Regions from separate parts of the Rhodoferax sp. GT1R46 genome, predicted to be linked through region 1. Evidence: predicted binding sites of a transcription regulator. Region 1 holds the regulator's gene; the other holds the start of a gene.
What was found. The regulator FNR, encoded in region 1, switches genes on or off when oxygen is low (the NO sensors DNR and NnrR bind a similar motif). The targets are predictions, from matches to a motif close to TTGATNNNNATCAA.
Positions count from the first base shown of each region.

Region 2: the regulator FNR is predicted to act here: its motif matches at 2,640-2,653, upstream of AC097W_RS04535 (DUF3149 domain-containing protein).

Region 1 is NZ_JBWMBC010000006.1:244,278-249,043, reverse strand. Features, by position in the region: gene AC097W_RS14835 (sulfite exporter TauE/SafE family protein) at 1-383, opposite strand, end outside; gene hemN (oxygen-independent coproporphyrinogen III oxidase) at 393-1,787, opposite strand; gene fnr (fumarate/nitrate reduction transcriptional regulator Fnr) at 1,985-2,704, shown strand; gene AC097W_RS14820 (hypothetical protein) at 2,726-3,016, opposite strand; gene AC097W_RS14815 (FixH family protein) at 3,068-3,337, opposite strand; gene ccoG (cytochrome c oxidase accessory protein CcoG) at 3,348-4,766, opposite strand, start outside.
Region 2 is NZ_JBWMBC010000001.1:959,652-964,417, forward strand. Features, by position in the region: gene AC097W_RS04510 (MBL fold metallo-hydrolase) at 1-355, shown strand, start outside; gene AC097W_RS04515 (thioredoxin fold domain-containing protein) at 352-840, shown strand; gene AC097W_RS04520 (hypothetical protein) at 837-1,061, shown strand; gene AC097W_RS04525 (rhodanese-like domain-containing protein) at 1,115-1,567, opposite strand; gene AC097W_RS04530 (Crp/Fnr family transcriptional regulator) at 1,716-2,420, shown strand; gene AC097W_RS04535 (DUF3149 domain-containing protein) at 2,431-2,583, opposite strand; gene AC097W_RS04540 (YeeE/YedE thiosulfate transporter family protein) at 2,738-3,268, shown strand; gene AC097W_RS04545 (DUF6691 family protein) at 3,270-3,887, shown strand; gene AC097W_RS04550 (hypothetical protein) at 3,916-4,173, shown strand; gene AC097W_RS04555 (DUF6969 family protein) at 4,203-4,766, shown strand, end outside.

The DNA.
Region 1 (4,766 bases):
GCACCACCTCCCCAGCGAGCGGCAAACGACCTGGTGTAACCCCACACCTTGCGCGCGGCGCTCTCCAGCCACATTGGCTGGCGCGCCTGCAGCAACAGCATCAGCCCCAGCACAAAGGCCGCCACATGGAAAAGGGACCACACCGGCCGCAACGCTGCCGACTGGACAGTCAGCCAGCCCAAGCCCTGCAGAGAAGCTGCGGCCACGGCACCCAGCACGGAATACCCTACCACTCGCCCCAATTGAAACGTCCACAGAGCAGCATTTTTACGCGAGCCGGCTGCCTGTCCAATACCCGCGCAGGCGGCGCCGCACATGGCTACGCAGTGGGGTCCACCCACTAGCCCCATCAACAGAGCAGTGAGCGCCAAAGAAGATTGCATCTGCCGATGCTAAATGATCTTGGAAAAACGCGCCCGTGTGCGGTCTGTCTGCAAATAACGGTCAAACACCATAGCCACCGCACGCACAAAAAACCAGCCCTGAGCGGTGACCTGAATACCGGCGGAATCAACAGTGACCATGCCTTGATCGGAAAGATCCGCAAGCGCTTCCAGCTCTTTGGCGAAATAGCTTTGAAAATCTACCAAATAGGCCAGATTGATCGACTCGAACTGCAATTCGCCCTGGCACATCAGCGCCATGATGACGGCACGGCGAACCAAGTCATCGCGCGACAGTGCCAGACCGCGCACCACGGGGAATCGTCCTTGGTCGAGGAGATCGCAATACTCCTCCATCGACTTGGCGTTCTGGCTATATGTCGCGCCGATCCGACCAATGGATGACACGCCCAGGCCAATCAGGTCGCAATCTGGCTGGGTGCTGTACCCCTGGAAATTGCGGTGCAGGCGTCCCTGGCGCTTGGCCACAGCCAACGCGTCTTCCGGCAAGGCAAAGTGATCCATGCCGACGTACACATAACCCGCACCCATGAACGCAGCCAGCGAACGGGACAGCATGGACACTTTGGCTGCCCCACTGGGCAATGACACAGTAGCAATGCGCCTTTGCGGCTTGAACCGTTCTGGCAAATGGGCGTAGGCATAAAGGGCAATCCGGTCGGGGCGCAACTCGTTGACCTGCGCCAGTGTGCGATCAAAGGACTCCGGACTTTGTTGGGGAAGTCCGTAGATCAGATCCACATTGATCGACTCAAACCCGCGCTCGCGTGCGGCCGCCACCAGAGCAAACACCTGCTCGGCAGGTTGCACTCGATGCACTGCTTTTTGCACCGCCGGATCAAAGTCTTGCACCCCAAAGCTCAGCCGGTTGAACCCAAGCTCGGCCAGGGTGTCGAGCCTGGAGGCGTCGATGGTTCGGGGGTCCACCTCAATGGAGTATTCGCCCCCAGGTGCAAACGTGAAATTGCGACGCAACATGGTCATCAACTCACGCAATTCGTCGTCACTCAAAAATGTAGGACTACCCCCACCAAGATGGACCTGACTGACTGTTTGGCCCAAACCGATTTGGGCCGTGTGCAAATCAACCTCACGGCTAAGGTAGCGCAGGTACGGCGCTGCACGGTCATGGTGCTTGGTAATGATTTTGTTGCAGGCACAGTAATAACACAGCGACTCGCAAAACGGGATGTGTACATAGAGCGAAAGCGGCAAGTTCATGGCAGCAGCGCCACCGCGCCGCATTGTCAGGGCCTGCGCGTAGTCATCCGCCGTAAATGCTTCGACAAAACGGTCTGCGGTTGGGTACGAGGTGTAGCGCGGGCCCGCCACGTCGTATCGACGCAACAAATCATCATTTATGGTTTCAGCAACTGGTTTCATGAACGCTCCAAGACAAGGGCTACTGTGCCGCCATTTGACTTTCCATCACTTGATTTGCATCAAGAACTTCGAAACTGGGTAAACTGGCCTGTCACTTACACTAGGTGAAATCCATGCCTGATCAAACATCCAAGCCCAACTCAGTCGCCGAAACCCGGGTGCCCCTTGCCGCGCATGCCGATTCCAAGATGGTCGCGATGAGCCCTCAATCCATCAAGGTGGCCTGCTCCAGCTGCAATTTGCGCGAACTGTGCATGCCGCTGGGGCTCAGTCCGGCTGAGCTTGATCGCATTGACGACGTCGTGGCTAGTCGACGCAAAGTCAAACGTGGAGACATACTTTTTCGCAATGGCGAAAGGTTTACCAGTCTTTACGCCATTCGCACCGGATTTTTCAAAACCTGCGTGGCTTCTGAGGATGGCCGGGACCAAGTTACGGGTTTTCAGATGGCTGGCGAAGTGATCGGGCTGGATGGCATTGTTAACGACTATCACACCTGCGATGCGGTGGCCCTGGAAGATGCCGAGGTATGCGTCATGCCCTTTGACCGCATTGAGGAGCTGTCGAGAGAGGTCAACGCCCTGCAACGCCATGTCCACAAGATCATGAGCCGCGAAATCGTCCGCGAAAATGGAGTGATGCTGCTGCTGGGGAGCATGCGCGCGGAAGAGCGCCTGGCGGCTTTCTTGCTGAATCTGGTGCAACGGCTGCATGCGCGGGGGTTTTCGCAATCCGAGTTGGTACTGCGGATGACGCGCGAGGAAATTGGAAGCTATCTTGGACTGAAGCTGGAAACCGTCAGCCGAACTTTCTCAAAATTTGTGGAAGAAGGCATAGTGGAAGTGAAGCAGCGCCACGTCCGGATACTCAATACCGATGCACTCAAAGACATCGTGAACCCCAAGGTTTGCAACTGACTCTGGCTGTTGCACCTGTAATCAGCAAGAACCCTGTTTGGGGCAGCCGTCCGGACGGTCCGTCTCTGGCAGAGGGCAGCGATTGACCTCAAAGGGCGACATGGACAACAGTGTGGTCAAGGCGCTTGAAGCCATGGTGAGACCCCAAAACACAAAAAATGCGACGGTGTATACCCCTTGGCGAGACCAGTCCAGCGGCTGACCAAACCAGTGCAGATCCTGCGGGTCAATCATCGCAAAAACCAGTATTTCCAGCGCGCCGGCCACCAGAAACGCAGGCCAGATAATCCACATCAGTCGTTGCTGCAGCATGTTCTTCTCCTCCTGAGGACTGGGCATTTCAATGTGGAGCACCTGATGAAATCACGGCGTTTTGGGGGCAGGAACACCGGTAGCCGCATGATTGCGCGCCTGTGTGGCGGGTGCCAGACTGGACGGGTTGTCACCCAGAGTCTTGTTGATTTCTATTCCCTTTCGGTAATAGTCTTCGTCCAACACCGGATCTTTACCGACCAATGCCAGATAGAACGTCACAAATGACGCGACGACCACGATTGCGGGGCCGGAGATGACAAGCCAGACGTGACCGAACTTCCACCATGGACGCGCGGGATTCAGGTTGGATGGGGTCATGGGAAACTCCTTAACGGGGAACAATGAAAACAGATTTTTCCGACACATGGCCCTGTGAGCCTTGTGCAGAAATTTCGAAGTGAATAACGTGAGAACCTGGAGGGGCCACCTCATACGGCGCATCAATCCGAACGGCCACCCACCGCGCCTGAGTGGACTCTACGACGACTTCATCGTCAGAGACGACTGCCAAACCGGGCAGACCTTCGACCGCAATTCGGAAGCGCTGCGTAGACTCGGTCGCATTCATTACCTGAAGGCGGTAGACATTCTCAATGCGACCGCCGTCCACGACGCGTGCCAACACACCCCGATCACGAACTACATCGACCTTGAATGGGGTCCGCGTAGCCAGGCTCAAAGCCATTGCGATCACCACCGATCCAAGAATCGCCGTGTAGACCAGCACCCGTGGGCGCAGCACATGGCGCAGGGTCTGGGACCCCGTCCAGTGTTGGCTCACTGCGTTTTGGGTCGAGTACTTCACCAAGCCCCGTGCGTAACCCATCTTGTCCATGACCGTGTCGCAAACGTCGGCGCAGGCACCGCACCCAATACATTCGTATTGAAGCCCTTTGCGAATATCAATGCCGGTCGGACAAACCTGAACGCACAGACTGCAGTCCACACAGGCACCGAGTTTCAAAGTAGACAGATCTGCCTTTCTGGACCGTGCACCGCGAGGCTCACCGCGTTCTTCGTCGTAGGTGACGATAAGCGTGTCTTTGTCGAACATGGCGCTCTGGAACCGCGCGTACGGGCACATGTGCTTGCACACCTGCTCGCGCATGAAGCCCGCATTGCCATAAGTGGCAAAACCGTAGAAGAAGGTCCAGAAGATTTCCCACGAACCCATGTTGAGCTGAACGAACTCCAGACCCAACTCCTTGATCGGGGTGAAATAGCCGACGAACGTGAAGCCCGTCCACAACGCCACTGCGAGCCACAAGAGGTGCTTGCCAGATTTGCGCAGAACTTTGTCGAAATTCCACGGGCCCGCATCGCGGCGCATGCGCGCAGATCGGTCGCCTTCCAGCTTCTTCTCTATCCAGAGAAAAATTTCAGTGTAAACCGTCTGCGGACAGGCGTAACCGCACCACAAACGCCCGGCGACCGCCGTAAACAGAAACAGCGACAAAGCCGAAATGACCAAAATGCCAGTGAGATATATGAAGTCCTGTGGATACAGAACCAGATTGAAAACATAGAAGCGCCGTGAGCCCAGATCAAACAGCACAGCTTGTCGATGACCCCACTCCAGCCACGGTACGCCATAGAAGACCAACTGGGTCAAAAAGACCATGCCCCATCGCCAGTTAGAGAACAGACCCGAAACACTGCGCGGATAGATCTTCTTGTGGGCCTCGTAAAGCGACACCATCTCCGCATCGGCTCCCTCCGGTGGTTCAATGGGCCCCTTGTCAGGGGA
Region 2 (4,766 bases), on a different contig from region 1:
GAAGGTGTTGTTTGCAGGTGATCTGGTTTTCCGCAGTCGCATTCCCTATGTAGGTCAGGCGGATAGCGGGCACTGGATCAAAGCGCTGCAAACCCTGCTTTCTTTCGACACCGCGGTGATCGTTCCTGGTCATGGACCCCTGTCATCGGAAGCGCGCAAGGACATGGAATTGACTCGGGACTACCTGATTTACCTCCGCTCTGCGATGGGTGAGGCAGCGAAGAACATGCTGCCTTTCGAAGAAGCCTATGACGCGACCGACTGGATGAAGTTTGAGCACCTGCCGCTGTTTCGTGTGGCCAATCGCATGAATGCTTACAACACGTATTTGCTGATGGAAAGAGCTGCGCAATGACGGCACGCCCAAATGGACTCGGGCGTCGAGAGTTGATCCTCGCGGCCGGTTGCCTCGCAACGGCTCTGACCCCCCGTGCCTGGGCCGCAAGTCCGGCCTTGCCGGCGCCAGACTCGCTGGCCGATGAATTGCCCAAGGCATTAAAAATCGGTCAACCACTGGTTGTGATGGTCAGTCTGGAAGGCTGCCCGTTTTGTCGTGTGGCGCGAGACCACTACTTTGATCCCCTGCGCCGCCAGGAGGGTGTTCCTGTGTTCCAGATCGATATGCGCAGCGCTGTGGTGGTGCGCGATTTCAAACGTGTAGCCGTGACCCACGATCAGCTGGTGCGGGCATGGGGCATCAAGGTGGCGCCGACTATTTTGTTTTTCGGTGCTGGCGGTAAAGAGGTGGCAGAACGGTTGGAGGGCGGCTACCTGCCAGACTTTTATGGTGCCTATCTGGATCAACGAATGCAGCAGGCCAGGGCGGCAGTCAAGTCATGAAGCTTATCAACCGAATTCCGCTAATCTGGCTGGCTGTGATCGCGGGCTGGTTGGCCATTGCCCCTATCTCGCCAGAACCTCATCTGATTGAAAAATTTCGCATGCTCTCAGCCGGCACTCTGGTGCGGCCGATTGATATCTTCGATCTGCTGCTGCATTCAGTGCCTCTGCTGATTCTGTTTCTACGCTTGTTGGGCTGGTACCGGGCGCGCCGCGAGTAGTGGGTAGCCACTGCTAGTGTTTCCCCGGGGGGATTCAGTATTTACGGTGCGTGTCAGTGGGTGGGGATGGCACCGGCCGCACGGGTGTTGGCTTCAAAGCCGCCCTTGGCTTTCCACTCTGCAAAGCCGCCCTGCAGGATGCGCAGGTTGTCATAGCCAGCCAGGCGCAATGCCAGCCCCGCCTGTGATGACAGGGATCCGGTGTTGCAATAAATCAGGACCGGCTTGTCTTTGGGGATGCGGCTGCGCTCTGCCAGCACTTTGCGCCATTCAATGTTGGTCGCGCCAGGGATGTGCTCTTTGCTGAATTGATCGGCATCGCGTGCGTCGATCACAAAAAAGCGTTTCCAGTCTGCGGCGGGAATCTGCTCTGGAAAAATGGTGGCACCGCCGTAATCGACGAAGTCCAGATAGTCCTCCATCGCCTTGACCCCTGCCGAGTCCTGCGCATGAGCGTTGGTGAATGTCGAGACCGTGAGCACGCATGCCAGGAGAAGAGCTGCCATTCTCCGTGGTCGGACATCAAGGCGCGTAGCTGGAACGGAGTGTGTCATCGTTTCTACTTTCATTTATAAGCGTGTAGCGATATTATCCAGTCATGCGCCCATTCCTGCAAGGAGTTGGAGCGCAAAACTGCGTACCGTGCAAGGCAACATGATCCCCATAAAAACTGAATCCGCCTGGAAGGGCACCTCCGACTGCCGCAACTGTAGCATCCGTGACATGGTGCTGTTTGCTGATCTCAACGAAGAAGACTTCGGGCTCATCCATGCGCCGATTGACGACATGGAGTTCCACGCTGGTGCGAGCTTGTTTCAGGAAGGAGCGGCGGCTTTAGGCATATTCACGCTACGCACTGGAATGATCAAATTGGTACGCTCTACCTCGGATGGTCGCCAGCGCATCGTGCGGGTGCTTCGGCCGGGTGACGTGATTGCCCTGGAGGCACTAGCGACCTCCCGCCACGAAACCGACGCGGTGGCATTGACCGAGGTTTCCGTTTGCCGGATTCCCTTGTCGGTCATCCACAAGCTGGGTGTGCAGTCACCGCGTTTGCACCATAGCCTGATGGGTAAGTGGTCTCGCACCCTCAAGGAGGCGGACGACTGGTTGGCAGATCTGAATTTTGGTTCTGCGCGCAAACGAGTCTGCAATTTGGTGCTGAAGATGCGCAGCCTGGTGGATGCCCAGACGGTTACGCTTTTTGCGCGTGAAGACATGGGAGCCATGCTTGACCTCAAAATGGAAACGGTCAGTCGCGAGGTCAGCGCACTGGTGCGGGAAAAGGCTCTGGAGCCACTGGACAAATGCGGTCGCGTCTACCGCATCCTCAATCTGGATTGTTTGCTTGCCGCCTGAAAGCAAGCCCCTAACTCGCAGCCTTGGCTGCGGTAGCAGCGTCTTCAGCCATTTTGCGTTTGAAATAACGCAGGAAAAATACCCCCATACCGAGCATAAAAATTATCCCGCTGATGCTCATGAGGCCATAGTCGGTAGAGAACAGATCGGTCAGCAGTTTCATGGTGATACCTCTTTTAATCAGAGCTTGCAGTGTGACCCCGTGAAGCGGCGATCAGCATGATCCTGATCAATGAATCAGGGTTTGTCCTCGTACCACGCTAAAATAAAATTACCTATACTGGTATGGGTATAAATTCTATTTGAGGCTTTTGCGTATGTCGATTTCTGTCCAATCTGCCGGGAGTAGAGTCAGGCCTTTCTGGCCGCCTTTGGTCGCTGGCGTTGCTTTAGGCCTGGTCTTGCTGTTGACCTTCGTATTGACGGGTCACGGCCTTGGCGCTACGGGTGCCACCACCCGCATGACCGCATGGCTGGGCTGGACGGTGGTCCCCGCCGCAACGCAGGCAAACAGCTACCTTGGTCCCATGGTGGAGAGCGGTAATCCTCTGTCCTCATGGATCACCTGGCAAGTTATCGGTGTGGCTATTGGCGCGCTGGCAGCCGCCTTCATGGGTGGCCGTTTTCGGGTTCAGCTGGATGGTGCGCGCAGTGTGGGTACGCCGCGTCGTTTGCTGGCAGCCTTGGGTGGAGGCCTGGTTTCTGGCTTTGGTGCCCGTGTAGCGGCTGGTTGCACCAGCGGCTTGGGCCTGTCGGGCGCGGCCACGCTCGGGATCGCAGCTTTTGTTTTTTTGGGCCTGTTCTTCGCGACTGGCCTGATTGCCAGCCGTTTGGTGAAGGGGCTCTGAGATGTTTCCATTCAATGATGCAGGTGTGATTTCCGGGCTTGTGTGCGGAGTCCTGTTTGGCTTTGTGCTGGAAAACGCAGGATTTGGGAGCCCCGCCAAGCTGACCGCGCAATTCGAGTTGCGCGACTGGTCGGTTTTCAAGGTCATGTTCACCGCCATTGTGGTGGCGGCTTTCGGTCTTTACGGTCTCAAGGCGGCGGGGCTCATGCAGGCCGATGCCGTGTTTGTGCCCAGCGCCTTGCTCATGGCCTCAGCCGTGGGTGGCGCTTTGGTGGGCGCAGGTTTCGCGGTGGGCGGGTATTGCCCCGGTACATCCGTGGTAGGGCTGTTTTCGGGCCGACTCGACGCACTGGTTTTCCTGGTTGGCTTGCTGCTGGGAACGGTAATTTTTGCTGGCTTCTACGGGCCGGCCATTGAAGCGCTCATGGGCATGTGGGAAGTGCAGGCGGGTGACACCTTTACAGACGCTTTCGGTGTTTCCGAAGTGACCATGCTGGCGATTCTTTCTGCCGCCCTGGTGGCCGTGTTCTATTTTGGCTCGTGGTTCGAGAGACGTTCTGCTGGCCCTGTAACGGCTGAGCAGGCCCTCGCAGGCGCGGGCTCTCCAAGCTCCCATTGACTATTCAACAACACCCGGAGTTTTACCGATGAAGAAATCCACAGTTTCCCGCTCGAAATTAGCAGAGACCCTGTCCGCACTGATGCTGGCCACCGCGCTGGTGGCACCGGCTCCCGCAGTGCTGGCAGCAGACGCGCCCGCTGCAGCCGCCAGTGCGGCAAAAGATGGAAAGAAGGCTGAGAACCCTTGTGCCCCAGGCAATCCCTGTGGCCCAGCCAAGAAAAAGAAAAAGAAGGGCTCAGACAACCCTTGTGCGCCCGGCAACCCTTGCGCACCCAAGAAGTAAGAGCTTGAAGGACGGCTAGAACTAACGCCATGGCTGCGGTTTCTGAACCACTGCTACACGCAGCGCATGACGCATTGGGCATACCACTGCGTTATGCCCGGTCGGGCAGCAGTCTGGCAATGGCCGCCATGGCGGGAGCAAGACAGTGGGTGGAGTTGCAACACTACCCGCGCCGCGATGTGGTGGACGGCGCGCATGGCACCCGGTTTTATTACCATGCCCACGGATCACGCCACACACCGGATAACGAACACGGTCACTTTCATCTGTTCGCCCACGGCAAGCAGCCCGGCGACTACACGCATCTGGCGGGGCTATCGATTGATGCGCAAGGCCAACCGGTTCGCCTGTTCACCACCAACCGCTGGGTCACGGGTGAAACCTGGCGCACGGCCGCTGAGGTGGAGCAATTTTTGGTGCGTTTTGCGGTACAGACGCACGGCCGTATGGCCCCGGTAGCGCGCTGGCTGACCGCCATGGTGCATTTGTACGGTCCGCAATTGAAGCAGCTGATTCGCCGCCGTGATGCGGTGATGGCCCGACGTAGCGCCCGCCAGGGGTGGGACGTACTTTGTGAAGACCGGCAGCTGGAT